Regions from separate parts of the Marinomonas sp. CT5 genome, predicted to be linked through region 1. Evidence: predicted binding sites of a transcription regulator. Region 1 holds the regulator's gene; the other holds the start of a gene.
What was found. The regulator sigma-54, encoded in region 1, starts transcription at its own class of promoters, with help from an activator protein. The targets are predictions, from matches to a motif close to TGGCACNNNNNTTGCTNT.
Positions count from the first base shown of each region.

Region 2: a site for sigma-54 is predicted at 2,805-2,822, ahead of C0J08_RS21890 (amino acid ABC transporter substrate-binding protein). Genes of this name have one in related genera too.

Region 1 is NZ_CP025572.1:2,553,586-2,559,746, reverse strand. It holds gene mgtE (magnesium transporter) at 1-1,277, opposite strand, end outside; gene C0J08_RS12020 (HPr family phosphocarrier protein) at 1,286-1,555, opposite strand; gene ptsN (PTS IIA-like nitrogen regulatory protein PtsN) at 1,565-2,014, opposite strand; gene C0J08_RS12010 (RNA polymerase factor sigma-54) at 2,032-3,510, opposite strand; gene lptB (LPS export ABC transporter ATP-binding protein) at 3,586-4,311, opposite strand; gene lptA (lipopolysaccharide transport periplasmic protein LptA) at 4,312-4,833, opposite strand; gene lptC (LPS export ABC transporter periplasmic protein LptC) at 4,817-5,395, opposite strand; gene C0J08_RS11990 (calcium/sodium antiporter) at 5,395-6,161, opposite strand, start outside.
Region 2 is NZ_CP025572.1:4,604,616-4,610,776, forward strand. It holds gene recG (ATP-dependent DNA helicase RecG) at 1-1,028, shown strand, start outside; gene C0J08_RS21880 (helix-hairpin-helix domain-containing protein) at 1,145-1,819, shown strand; gene lrp (leucine-responsive transcriptional regulator Lrp) at 1,887-2,363, opposite strand; gene C0J08_RS21890 (amino acid ABC transporter substrate-binding protein) at 2,910-4,031, shown strand; gene C0J08_RS21895 (amino acid ABC transporter permease) at 4,142-5,317, shown strand; gene C0J08_RS21900 (amino acid ABC transporter permease) at 5,328-6,161, shown strand, end outside.

The sequences.
Region 1 (6,161 bases):
CTGCCAGCAAGCGCTGGGTCGATGCCAAGTTTTTTCAGTAAAATCGGCAGAAGTGTACCAGTGGTTGCTGCAAATAGCAGATTTATTATGATGGCGCCCGCAATGATATAGGCAATCTTGATGTTGTCAAACCAAAGTGCGGTGAGGACGGCAATAACCGTCGCCCATAAAAGGCCATTGAGGAGGCCAACAATCAGTTCTCTATTGAGCAGCCAACCGGTGTTGGTGGAGCCGATTTGATTGAGCGCGATACCACGAATAACTAGGGTGAGTACCTGTGAGCCTGCAATGCCGCCCATACTGGCGACAATGGGCATAAGGATCGCTAGAGCGACAACTTGGTCTAATGTGTCTTGGAATAAACCTATTACATAAGAGGCTGTGAAAGCGGTGATTAGGTTTATACCAAGCCATACTGCACGCCGCTTGGTGGTTTTCATGATGGGAGCGAAGGTATCTTCGTCATCGTCGAGACCCGCCATGCTTAGCATGGAGTGCTCCGCTTCATCGCGGATAACGTCTACCACGTCATCGATGGTAATACGGCCGAGAAGTTTTTTGGTTAGGCTATCAATAACAGGGGCAGACACTAGGTCCATTTTTTCAAAAAGCTGAGCGACATCATTGGCTTTAGTTTCGGCTTCTATCACCGTGTATTCCGTTTCCATAATGTCTCGGACGGTGGCATTAGGGTCTGAAACTAATAATTTGGTTAGGGGGAGGGTGCCAAGAAGCCGATCGGATCGACTAACAACTAAAAGATTGTCAGTCATGTCGGGTAAAGAACTGTGGCGGCGTAAATAGCGAAACACAATGTCGACAGAGATATTTGGACGAATGGTGATGGTGTCCGTATTCATTAAGCCGCCAGCAGAATCTTCTGAATAGCTTAATAGTGCCTCGACCCGCGTTCTATCTTGTGCGGTCATTGAGGCAAGGACTTCTTTAACGACTTTTTCTGGTAAGTGTTGAAGTAAGTCGGCTAAGTCATCGCTCTCAAAATGTTCGGATACGGCGATAAGACGCTCTGTATCCATGTCTTTCATGAATTGAATACCAATATCTTCGCTTAGATATTGTAGGACTTCACCTTCGTTTTTGTCCTCGATTAATTCCCATAGGAGTTTACGTTCTTTTGGTGGGGAGGATTCGAGTAGTCGAGCAACATCTTGAGCAGGCAAAGCGCCGTTAAGTAAATAACGGATTTGCATCGTCGCACCGGATTCTAACGATTCGGTGACAGTTTGGAGATGATTAAGTGTGTTTTGCTCTGACATGAGGTGTATTACTCATCTTCGCCGAAACGATTGTTAATAAGCTCAATGATGGCTTCAATCGCTTCTTTTTCGTCATCTCCATTAGTTTTTATGTGAATTTCAGTGCCTTTACCGGCGGCCAGCATCATCATTGCCATAATGCTTTTGCCATCAACATTTCGTCCTTCTTTTTCAATCGTAATATCACAAGAAAAACGAGATGTTGTTTCAATGAGTTTGCCAGCTGCACGAGCATGAAGGCCAAGTTTGTTGATAATAATTACGGACTCTTCCTGCATGCTATTTTCCTATATAAGGGATTCAAAAATACTTAATAACTCTTCATTAGTTTGTGCTGTACGTAACTTGTCCAACGATTCAGCGGATTGAGCAAGTTCTGCTATTTTCGCTAACGTTGAAAGATGTTGGTCACATTCGTTGGGTGGAACGATAAGTGCGAATATGAGATCAACTGCTCTTTTATCAATCGAATCAAAGTCAATGGGGGTTTGTAAAGACATAACAACAATGGCTGTGTGGTTTGCTGTTTCAAGGCGGCAATGGGGGATGGCTATGCCATTGCCTATTCCCGTACTGCCAAGCTTTTCCCTCCCCAGAAGGGCATCATAAACGTCTTCGTTATTGCAGTGTAGGCGATTTGATGCAACATCAGCGATATTTTCTAAAACACGTTTTTTGCTAATAATGTCTTGCTTTGCAAGTACGAGTTCAGCTTTTAGTAATGATTTCAAGGACATGATAAAATGCTTTCCGTTTAGATCAGTCGTTTTCGTTCATTGGAAGGAGGGATGTTCATCGCCTCTCGATATTTTGCAACTGTGCGTCTAGCGACCTGTATGCCTTGATCTGCAAGGATGGCGGCTAGCTTATTATCACTTAATGGCTTTTTAGCTGGCTCATCAGCAACAAGTTTTTTAATCATAGCTCGTATAGCGGTAGAAGAGCATTCTCCACCTGAAGCCGTGTTGACGTGACTGGAGAAAAAGTACTTCAGTTCAAAAATACCTTTTGGGGTATGCATGTATTTCTGTGTTGTAACCCTTGATATGGTCGATTCATGCATGCCCACTTCTTCCGCAACATCATGAAGTACCATGGGTTTCATAGCTTCTTCACCTAATTCAAAAAAATCGATTTGACGACTTACAATACAACTGGCTACTTTGAGCAATGTTTCGTTACGACTCTGTAGGCTCTTCATAAACCATTTCGCCTCTTGAAGAGAGGTCTTGATGTATGTTGCATCTTCTGACGATGTGGTGGAACTTGCCATAGCCGAATAGGTTTCATTGATTTTTATCGGAGGAAGGGCATCATTATTGAGTTCAACTTGCCATACATCATTACGCTTTTTCACAGAGACATCAGGAATAACATAGTCTGTATCATCGGCATCAATAACTGAACCTGGGCGCGGGTTAAGTTGCTGTATTAAATTAATAACTTCTTTTAACGCTTCGTCTTTTAGTTTTGTTTTGCGCGTTAATTGAGCAAAATCACGATTACCTAAAAGAGGTAAATAATGATCAATCAGGTTGTAAGTGCTTTTATATAAAGGGTGGTTTTGGAATGCTTCGAGTTGCACAAGCAAGCAATCGCGTAAGTCAATTGAGCAAACACCAACAGGATCAAAACGCTGCAGTCTATGTTGGACGGCGATCACTTCTTCTAGGTCTAAGTCTTCAAGTTCGGTGCTAAGAGACTCACAAATATCTTCGGGCGAAATGCTTAAATAACCATCGGGCTGAACACATTCGATAATGGCGTAAGCGATTTCTATATCTCGATCCGAAATGTGTGTCAGATTTAGTTGCCAGATTAAGTGGTCTTGTATGCTTTCTGCTGGTGCATTACGGCTTTCAAAGTCGCTTTCACCCTCAAAACTATTATGGTCACTAACAGCGGCAGAGCTTTGGTAAGTATCGTCCCAATGACTATCAATGGATAATTCTTCAGGGATACTTTCAGTCCACTCAGATTCAATGCGTGGTTCTTCGCTGTTGTCGGCTGAAGTATTGTTATCCGCTGCGGCGCTTTTAGATTCAATGCTGGGTGTGACGTCGACATGAAGTTGTTCATCTTCATCGAGCTCTAAAAGAGGGTTTGATTCAAGAAATTCATGGATTTCTTGTTTTAAATCCAACGTTGAAAGTTGCAGCAAGCGGATAGCCTGTTGCAACTGCGGCGTCATAGTCAGCTGTTGGCCGAGCTTTAATTGTAAAGACTGCTTCATAGAGCAACTCTTTCTATTTGAATGAATTGGAATGAGTTATGCATACTACTCCCTTTCTACTGCAATGATAAGGGGTTACAAACGGAAGTCGTCACCTAAATAGACCTTTTTTACCTGCTCATTGTTGATGACGGTGTTGGCGTCGCCTGATGCAATGATGTACCCATTACCTACAATGTAGGCTTTGTCGCAGATGTCTAATGTTTCTCTTACATTGTGATCGGTGATAAGGACACCGATACCACTTTCTTGCAGATGCTTTATGATTAGCTTGATATCACCCACTGAAATAGGGTCAACACCAGCAAAAGGTTCATCTAGAAGGATGAACTTTGGGTTCATGGCTACAGCGCGAGCAATTTCAACCCGACGTCTTTCGCCACCAGATAATGCCATACCTAAGTTAGTTCGAATATGAGTTATATGGAACTCTTCTAAAAGCTCTTCTAATCTCTCTAGTTTCTGTGCTTTTGACAGCTTTTTGCGAGTCTCTAAAATCGCTAAAATATTATCTTCGACGGACATTTTCCTAAAAATAGAGGCTTCTTGAGGTAAATACCCAATTCCCTTTTGAGCTCTTGTGTGCATGGCATCATTAGTTACATCTAGTCCATCAATAAATATACCGCCAGCGTCGTTGGTTACCATGCCTACGATCATATAAAAGCAAGTGGTTTTGCCTGCTCCATTGGGCCCCAGTAGGCCAACAGCTTGCCCTGACTCTACAGCAATGGATACGTCTTTTACGACTTGGCGCTTCTTGTAGCTTTTGGCTAAGTGTTTTGCTTCGAGTGTTGCCATTTATTTCTTGGCCTCAGGTGCTGAGTTAGACGTTTGTGGCTGGAGTGTCATTTTTACTCGACCAGAATCTTTTTTCTCTGCGGTAAAGGTGCCGTCTTGAATCATATAAAGAATATAATCGGCAGAAATTGAATTCTGCATTCTAGTAAGGTTGCCGTTGCCAAAAATTTCTAGCTTAGATTCGGTCGTAGAATAGTTGATGCTATCTCCTTTACTGATGACAAAGTTGCCACTCCAGTCAATTTGTTGACTGAATTTTGCTGGTTTACCTGTTGCTTTGATACTGCTGAACTTTTTAGTTTGAGTGTCTGTTGTGATTTTTAAATAGTCGGCATGAATTTCAATTGACCCTTGTTTAACAAAAACATTGCCTTTGTATATCGCCTCACCGGAGTTTTGGTCAAACATGGCTTCGTCTGCTTGTACTTCAAGTGGTTTGTTGATGTCATCAGGTAATGCATAAGTGTATTGGGCAAATAAAACTGAGGTAATTAATACACTTAAGTTAATGAATTGTTTCATATTTTCCTCGTACCGACCCTGTCATTAGGACTTCTTCTGAGTTTATAAAAGTTTTAATCGTGTTAGCCGATGTTTCGCCCTGTGTTGAAATAAGGATAGGGTTTCCATAGCTAGTTAATGACTGATCTTTGTCTAAATAGTGGATGCTAGCAGCATTAAGTTTAATGTCTTCAGTTTGAAGGTAATTTTTCGTTGCCTTGGCATGTCCTGTTAATAGGATATCATTACTTCCATCTTCAATAAGCCCTTTATCTGCTTCTGCACTCCAATAACCTGCTTTCGACTGGCGCTTAACATTCGGGCTTTCCAGTATTGTTGTTGATTTTTGAATGTAGTGTAGCGTTTTTCTGGCATCTAGTGTTTCGATTAGTTGTCCATTTTTATCGAACTCTTTTACTTTTACATTAGTAATGAAATAGTCTGGAGAACTGTTGAGAGAGTCCGTTTGAACAAGGTTTATTGTTGGCGACGTGCTAACCCAGAACGTGGCTACCATGACCAATAATACAGCGGTCAGTAAAAGTAGTTTTTTTCTTTTGCTCGATTCTCTTAATATCGGCATTATATCGAACCGTTTGTGCTTATCATAAACAAATAAATTCCATATGAAGCGATTAATGGAAGACCAACCCATCGAGGGATGCTGCTTGTTTTTGATTTTCTGAACATGAAAATGGCCAAGGCTAAGGCGAGTGTTAGGCCTAAAACCCAAGGGAAGTCTCTGTGTATTACATTAGCATCAATGACTCCAGGGGCAAGTAATGCCGGTAGTGGCAATACTGTCGCTAGGTTAAAAATATTCGACCCTAATATATTGCCAATGGCAATGTCATGGTGTCCCTTTCTCACACTACTCACGGAAGCTGCAAGTTCAGGTAGGCTTGTGCCAACGGCAACAATGGTTAAGCCTATTACTAGTTCGCTAACGCCAAGGGCCGTTGCAATACCTATCGCCCCCCAGACCAATAATTTTGAGCTTCCTATCAATACAGCCAAACCGACTAGAGATATCATTAGTGATTTTTGGATTGATGCGCCATCGTCTTCAGGTAAATCTGCTTTAAGGTCGTTTTCGAGGTCTTTACTGCCTTTTAGTAAAACAGTCAAAATAATAATGAATGCAATTATTAAAATAATGCCATCCCATACACCAAGGGTTTGATCATACATCAAGAAACCCGCTAATAGTGTAATGGCAATTACAAGAGGGACCTCTTTTGTTGACAGGCCAGAAGCAATTGGGATGGCAGAAAACAGTAAAGTAACGCCAAGAACAAGAGCTATGTTGGCGATGTTCGAACCAAGTACGTTGCCAACAGCAATTTCAG
Region 2 (6,161 bases), 2.1 Mb from region 1:
TGATCGGCAAGCTCAAAGGTAAAACCCGCGAAAAAGAGCTAGAAGATATCGCTTCCGGTGCAGCGCAGATTGTCGTCGGTACTCACGCGCTGTTTCAAGACAGTGTTGAATTTGACCGATTAGCGCTCGCCATTATCGATGAGCAGCATCGCTTTGGCGTTCATCAGCGCATGGCGTTACGGGAAAAAGGCATGAAGCATGGTTTCCAGCCTCATCAACTGATTATGACTGCGACCCCTATTCCTCGCACATTAGCCATGTCGGCCTACGCCGATTTAGATTGTTCCATCATTGACGAGCTTCCACCCGGCCGAACACCAGTAAACACCATAGTGGTATCGGATCAGCGCCGCCAAGAAGTGATTGATCGAGTAAAGAGCGCCTGCGAAGAAGGCAAACAAGCTTATTGGGTTTGTACCTTGATTGAAGAGTCCGAGGCTTTGCAATGCCAAGCCGCAGAAGACACAGCGCTCTTGCTGCAAGAGCAATTAGGTAGCCTGTCCATTGGCTTGGTACATGGCCGACTCAAAGCCCAAGAAAAAGCCGACATTATGGCCCGATTTAAAGCGGGAGAGATTCAGTTGCTTGTCGCGACGACCGTTATTGAAGTCGGCGTGGATGTGCCCAACTCAAGCTTAATGGTCATCGAAAACCCTGAACGACTTGGTCTTGCACAACTTCATCAGCTGCGTGGTCGTGTTGGTCGAGGGCAAACCGCCAGTCACTGTGTGCTGCTTTATAAATCACCGCTAGGACAACAAGGCAAAGAACGACTGTCTACCATGCGAGAAACCAGTGATGGTTTTAAAATCGCAGAGAAAGATCTTGAATTACGAGGCCCTGGTGAATTGCTTGGCACCAGGCAAACAGGCCTTTGGGAATTTAAAGTGGCGGATTTACAACGGGATAAGAACTTGCTGGATGATGTTCAAAAAGCGGCGGCTATGCTTCACAGACACTACCCGGAACGCGTCTCACCACTTTTAACTAGATGGTTACCTAATCACGATCAATACTTAAACGTCTAACCTCATCATAACTAGCAACTTTCATCGAATACCACAGCATTTACTTGCAAGTGTGCAAAATTCAATCAAAAGCCTCATAATGATTTCTTAAGTCGATTCGTTAATAAGGAATAGATATGAATGCTTCCAATCAAGCTGATCTAACAATACATGGCTGCGGCTACCGAATCGAAAATGACAGAATCATTATTTCTGTTCAATACATTGCGAACAATAGAGTCGAAGGAAACCTCAGCGGTACCCTAAAACTGCAATTCTGTGCTTACCAACAAAGTGACGAAGACTCAGATAATATCGAGCTCGCCGCCACAACTATTGGAGAACTAAAAGGCCAGCATTATCTGAGCGATTGCCGCTACGACTTGGTTTATCAACAACCACCTACAGGAACGTGGCGGTTAGCGATACAATTAAGCGAATGGAACGGCATCAATTACACATTACGTGATTCGGCCTATTTCGATATTCCTTTAAACATACACCCCATTTCAACCCCTTCTGCACCTCCAACAAATACAATAAAGGGAAATGTTTTACAGCCAGTTGCTCCTCTAACCGTCCAGATCGGCAAAAAGGCCAAAAAAAGTGCGACCAATTATATCGATGAAGATGGCTATCTCACCATCAATAAAGCAAAAGTAAAGAGGCTTCTAAACGTGAAAGGTGTACCGAGAAAGGTACTTGAAAAGTTGATATCTGAGCGACCATTTCAATCAAATAAAGCCGTTCTTAATATCAAAGGAATGGGACCTATTATGTTAGGAAAAGTACTCGCCGAATTAAAATACTAATTCGGCGTTGTTATTGCTTGGAATACTTTTAAAAACAATAGGGAGCCCGATTGTCGCTCAAACGTCCCTAAGGAATATTCACTACCGTCGTGTTTTTTACCTCTTCCATCGCCACATAAGTACGAGACTCACGAACATGCGGCAAGGTCAACAAGGTTTCACCCAATAACAAACGATAAGAGTCCATATTAGATACTCGTGCTTTTAAAAGGTATTCAAAATCACCAGCGATCAAATGACACTCTAAAATTTCAGGAATTTCGGTAACGGCTGACTTAAATTCGTTAAAACCTTCTGGAGACGTCGTCTTCAAACGAATTTCGACAAAAACAAGTAATCCTGCATCCACTTTTTTCGGGTTCACTAGCGCACAATAGCCCGTAATATAGCCATTACGCTCCAAGCGTCGTACCCGTTCTAAACAAGGCGTGGCACTTAATCCAACACGACTCGCCAACTCCACGTTAGATAAACGACCGTTTATCTGTAATTCACGAAGAATCTTCTTATCTAGACGATCAAGCGGTTTTGCTGAGTTATCCATCTGATGTGGATCTCCTTACATGACTTTAACAGAAGCTTAAGTCTACCATGCAGTTTATAAATTATGGAAAGCGCTTTATTCACTATATTATGTACGGACATTCAGTCTAAATACAACAAACCGCAATAGAGCACCAAAATGATGCATAATTTTCATCTTGTACAAAATTAGTCTATGCTTGCCCAGTATTTATCTTATGATTTTTTCCTCGTATGCCACAAATCTCTTGTCCTATCTGGCCTCCATCGAAAAAGAAAAACGACAGAACAATATGAATAACGTCTTTTTCCTCTTCTAAAAAGTGCAAAAATTAAGTATTAAGCACACATCTACTGACATTTTATCCTTGACTACGCCTCAAAAGAGTAATTCTATAGGGGCATGTGATGATCTTTTAGAGGAATCGTCTACATAGACCCGACAACAAGAATAATTAAGTGTTGGCATTAAATTTGCTTAAAAATAAAGATACAGATTTTAAAATCTGAAAACAAAAAAACAAAGCAAGATAACAACATACATAAAACGCCTGGGAGGCTCAATATAATGAAATCAAACGCTAGTAAACTACTGCCTACTGCAGTAATCGCTGCAGCTATCGGTGCAGCGGTAACCGCTATTGTGATGTCGCCAAGTGAACAGGTTGCGGAAAAAACAACTGCTTCAACTGCAGAAAAAACAGCAAATGTTACCGCTCCTGTAAATAATTCTTCCACAACCCTAGAAAATGTTAAATCTAAAGGCTTCATTCAATGTGGTGTCAGTACTGGTGTTCCTGGATTTTCAAATGCCGATGATAAAGGTAACTGGTCAGGCATAGATGTTGACGCTTGTCGCGCGGTTGCTTCTGCTATTTTTGGCGACCCTCAAAAAGTAAAATTCACTCCCCTTTCTGCTAAAGAGCGCTTCACGGCATTACAATCCGGTGAGATTGATATTCTAGCTCGCAACACCACATGGACTTACACTCGTGATGCATCTTTGGGTTTAGACTTCACAGCAGTTAACTTCTATGACGGTCAAGGTTTCATGGTTCGTAAAAGTCTAGGCGTTAAATCTGCATTAGACCTTGCTGGTACAACCGTTTGTACAGAACAAGGCACTACAACTGAGTTGAACATGGCAGATTTCTTCCGTAAAAATAACATGACATATGTACCAGTTGTCGTACAAAAAGCAGATGAAGCACTAGCCGCTTATGATTCTGGCCGTTGTGATGTATACACAACTGATAAGTCTGGTCTCGCGGCTCACCGTACTAAACTAGCCGATCCATCTGCTCACGTTATTCTTCCAGAAACCATTTCTAAAGAACCTCTAGGCCCAGTAGTGCGCCACGGCGACAACCAATGGAAAGACATCGTAACTTGGTCAATGTTCGTTCAAGTAAACGCTGAAGAAATGGGTATCACTTCTAAAAACGTTGCTAAGACTAAAAGCGAAACAAATGATCCAGCTATCAAGCGTTTATTAGGTGTTGATAGTGACTTGGGGGCTCAACTTAGTCTTCCTGCCGACTGGGCTTACAACATCATTGCTAACGTAGGTAACTACGGTGAAGTGTTTGAGCGCAACGTTGGACCATCTACTCCTGTAGATTTACCACGTGGTCTTAATGCTCTATGGACTGAAGCTGGCGGTATCATGTACGCGCCACCAGTTCGTTAATACCTAAAGCACATTATTTTCTGCTTGGGTATTTACCCAGCGACTAAAAAGTCGCTGGGTTTCTTCCCCTTTCTTACACATCTGACGAGCATTCCATTGCCTGAACCAAGATGAGCGATAATACAACTCCAAGCAATAACAGCTTTTTGAATGACGCGGGGAATCGCGCGCTTATTTTTCAAATTTTGCTGCTAGCGATAGTGGTTTTTGCGGGTTATTACTTATTTAGTAACCTTCAGGCCAACCTCGATAATCGAGGAATTTCCACTGGTTTCTCATTTTTTAATGAGCCAGCTGGCTTTCCAATTCTTATTCACCTTATAGAGTATACTGAGGCCGATACTTACGGACGAGCCTTCGTCGTCGCCTTAATTAATACCTTTGTTATTTCCTTATTAGGAATCATCTTAGCCACCATTATTGGCGTAATAATGGGTCTAGCCCGTTTGTCTAAAAACTGGTTAGTAGCACGTTTAGCAACTGTCTACATTGAAACTCTGCGAAACATTCCATTATTGTTGCAGATGTTCTTCTGGTATTTTGCCGTACTTGCCGCACTACCAGCACCACGTGATAGTTATGAATTTGCTGACTTCCTATTAAACAAACGTGGTATCTACTCACCTAACCCAATCGCACAAGATGGCTTTGGATTAGTTATCTTCGGCTTCATTCTATCGATTGTTGCCTCTATTAGCCTAATTGTGTGGGCTAAAAAACGTCAAACAAGAACAGGATTATGGTTCCCAGCTTATTGGTCCTCTTTGGGCCTGATTGTTGGTATTACCTTCATTTTCCTAGCTATTGCTGGATTCCCCATTGAGTTTGATCTACCGCAAAAAAGTCGCTTTAACGTCACGGGCGGGATGGTTCTGCCACCTGAATTCGTTGCAGTACTAGTTGCTCTATCCACTTACACTGGGGCATTTATTGCAGAGATAGTGCGTGCAGGTATTTTGTCTGTTAACTGGGGACAAACTGAGGCCGCTCGCTCTTTAGGTTTACGTGACAATATGACGCAACGACTTATTGTCTTACCTCAAGCATTGCGCGTTATTATTCCGCCACTCACAAGCCAATACTTGAACTTAGCGAAAAACTCTTCGTTAGGTGCGGCGATTGCTTATCCTGAGTTGGTAGCGGTCGTCATGGGTACAACGCTGAACCAAACAGGTCAGGCGATCGAGACCATAGGTCTTTGTATGTTGGTATACGGTTCATTGAGTCTATCGATTTCGGTATTCATGAACTGGTACAACAAAAAAATGTCATTAATTGAACGCTAGGAGGCAGATCATGGCTATTATCTTTAAACCATCACCAAGCCTCCCACCACCAGTTACATCGGTCGGTGCTGTGGCATGGGTACGTCAGAATTTATTCTCGTCCCCGCTTAATATTTTTCTCACGCTCTTTAGTCTGTACATTTTGTATCTACTCGTACCCCCCGTTATCGAGTGGGCCTTCATCAATGCTACGTGGGAAGGCTCTTCTAAAGCAGCCTGTACTGCGGGTGGTGCTTGCTGGGCCTTTATCGGCGTGTACTTTGATCAGTTCATGTACGGTTTATACCCAGACTCAGAAACATGGCGCATTAATTTAGCCGTCATATTACTGGTCGTCATGGTAGGAGCCTTTGCAATAAAGTCCATTAACAAACTGTATCTATCCCTCGCCATTCTTGTGGTCTATCCCATTGTGGCTTACTTCTTATTTGCTGGTGGCATATTTGGCTTAGAAGTCGTAGAAACCTCTTTGTGGGGCGGTCTTTTTCTTACCGTACTGCTTGGTGTTATTGGTATTGTGGCATCTTTCCCTCTAGGGATTGTATTGGCACTCGGTCGACGCTCAGAAATGCCGATTGCGAAATCAGTATGTGTGGTATTTATCGAAACCATTCGTGCTGTACCATTAATTACCATCTTGTTTATGGCCTCAGTAATGATTCCGTTGTTCCTGCCAGAAGGCTTGAACTTCAACAAGTTATTACGCGTGTTGATTGGTATTACCTTATTCTCAGGTGCCTATATGGCCGAAGTGGTTCGTGGTGGCCTACAAGCGATTCCAAAAGGTCAATATGAAGCCGCTGACGCCATGGGACTAACCTACTGGCAATCAATGATTTTGGTT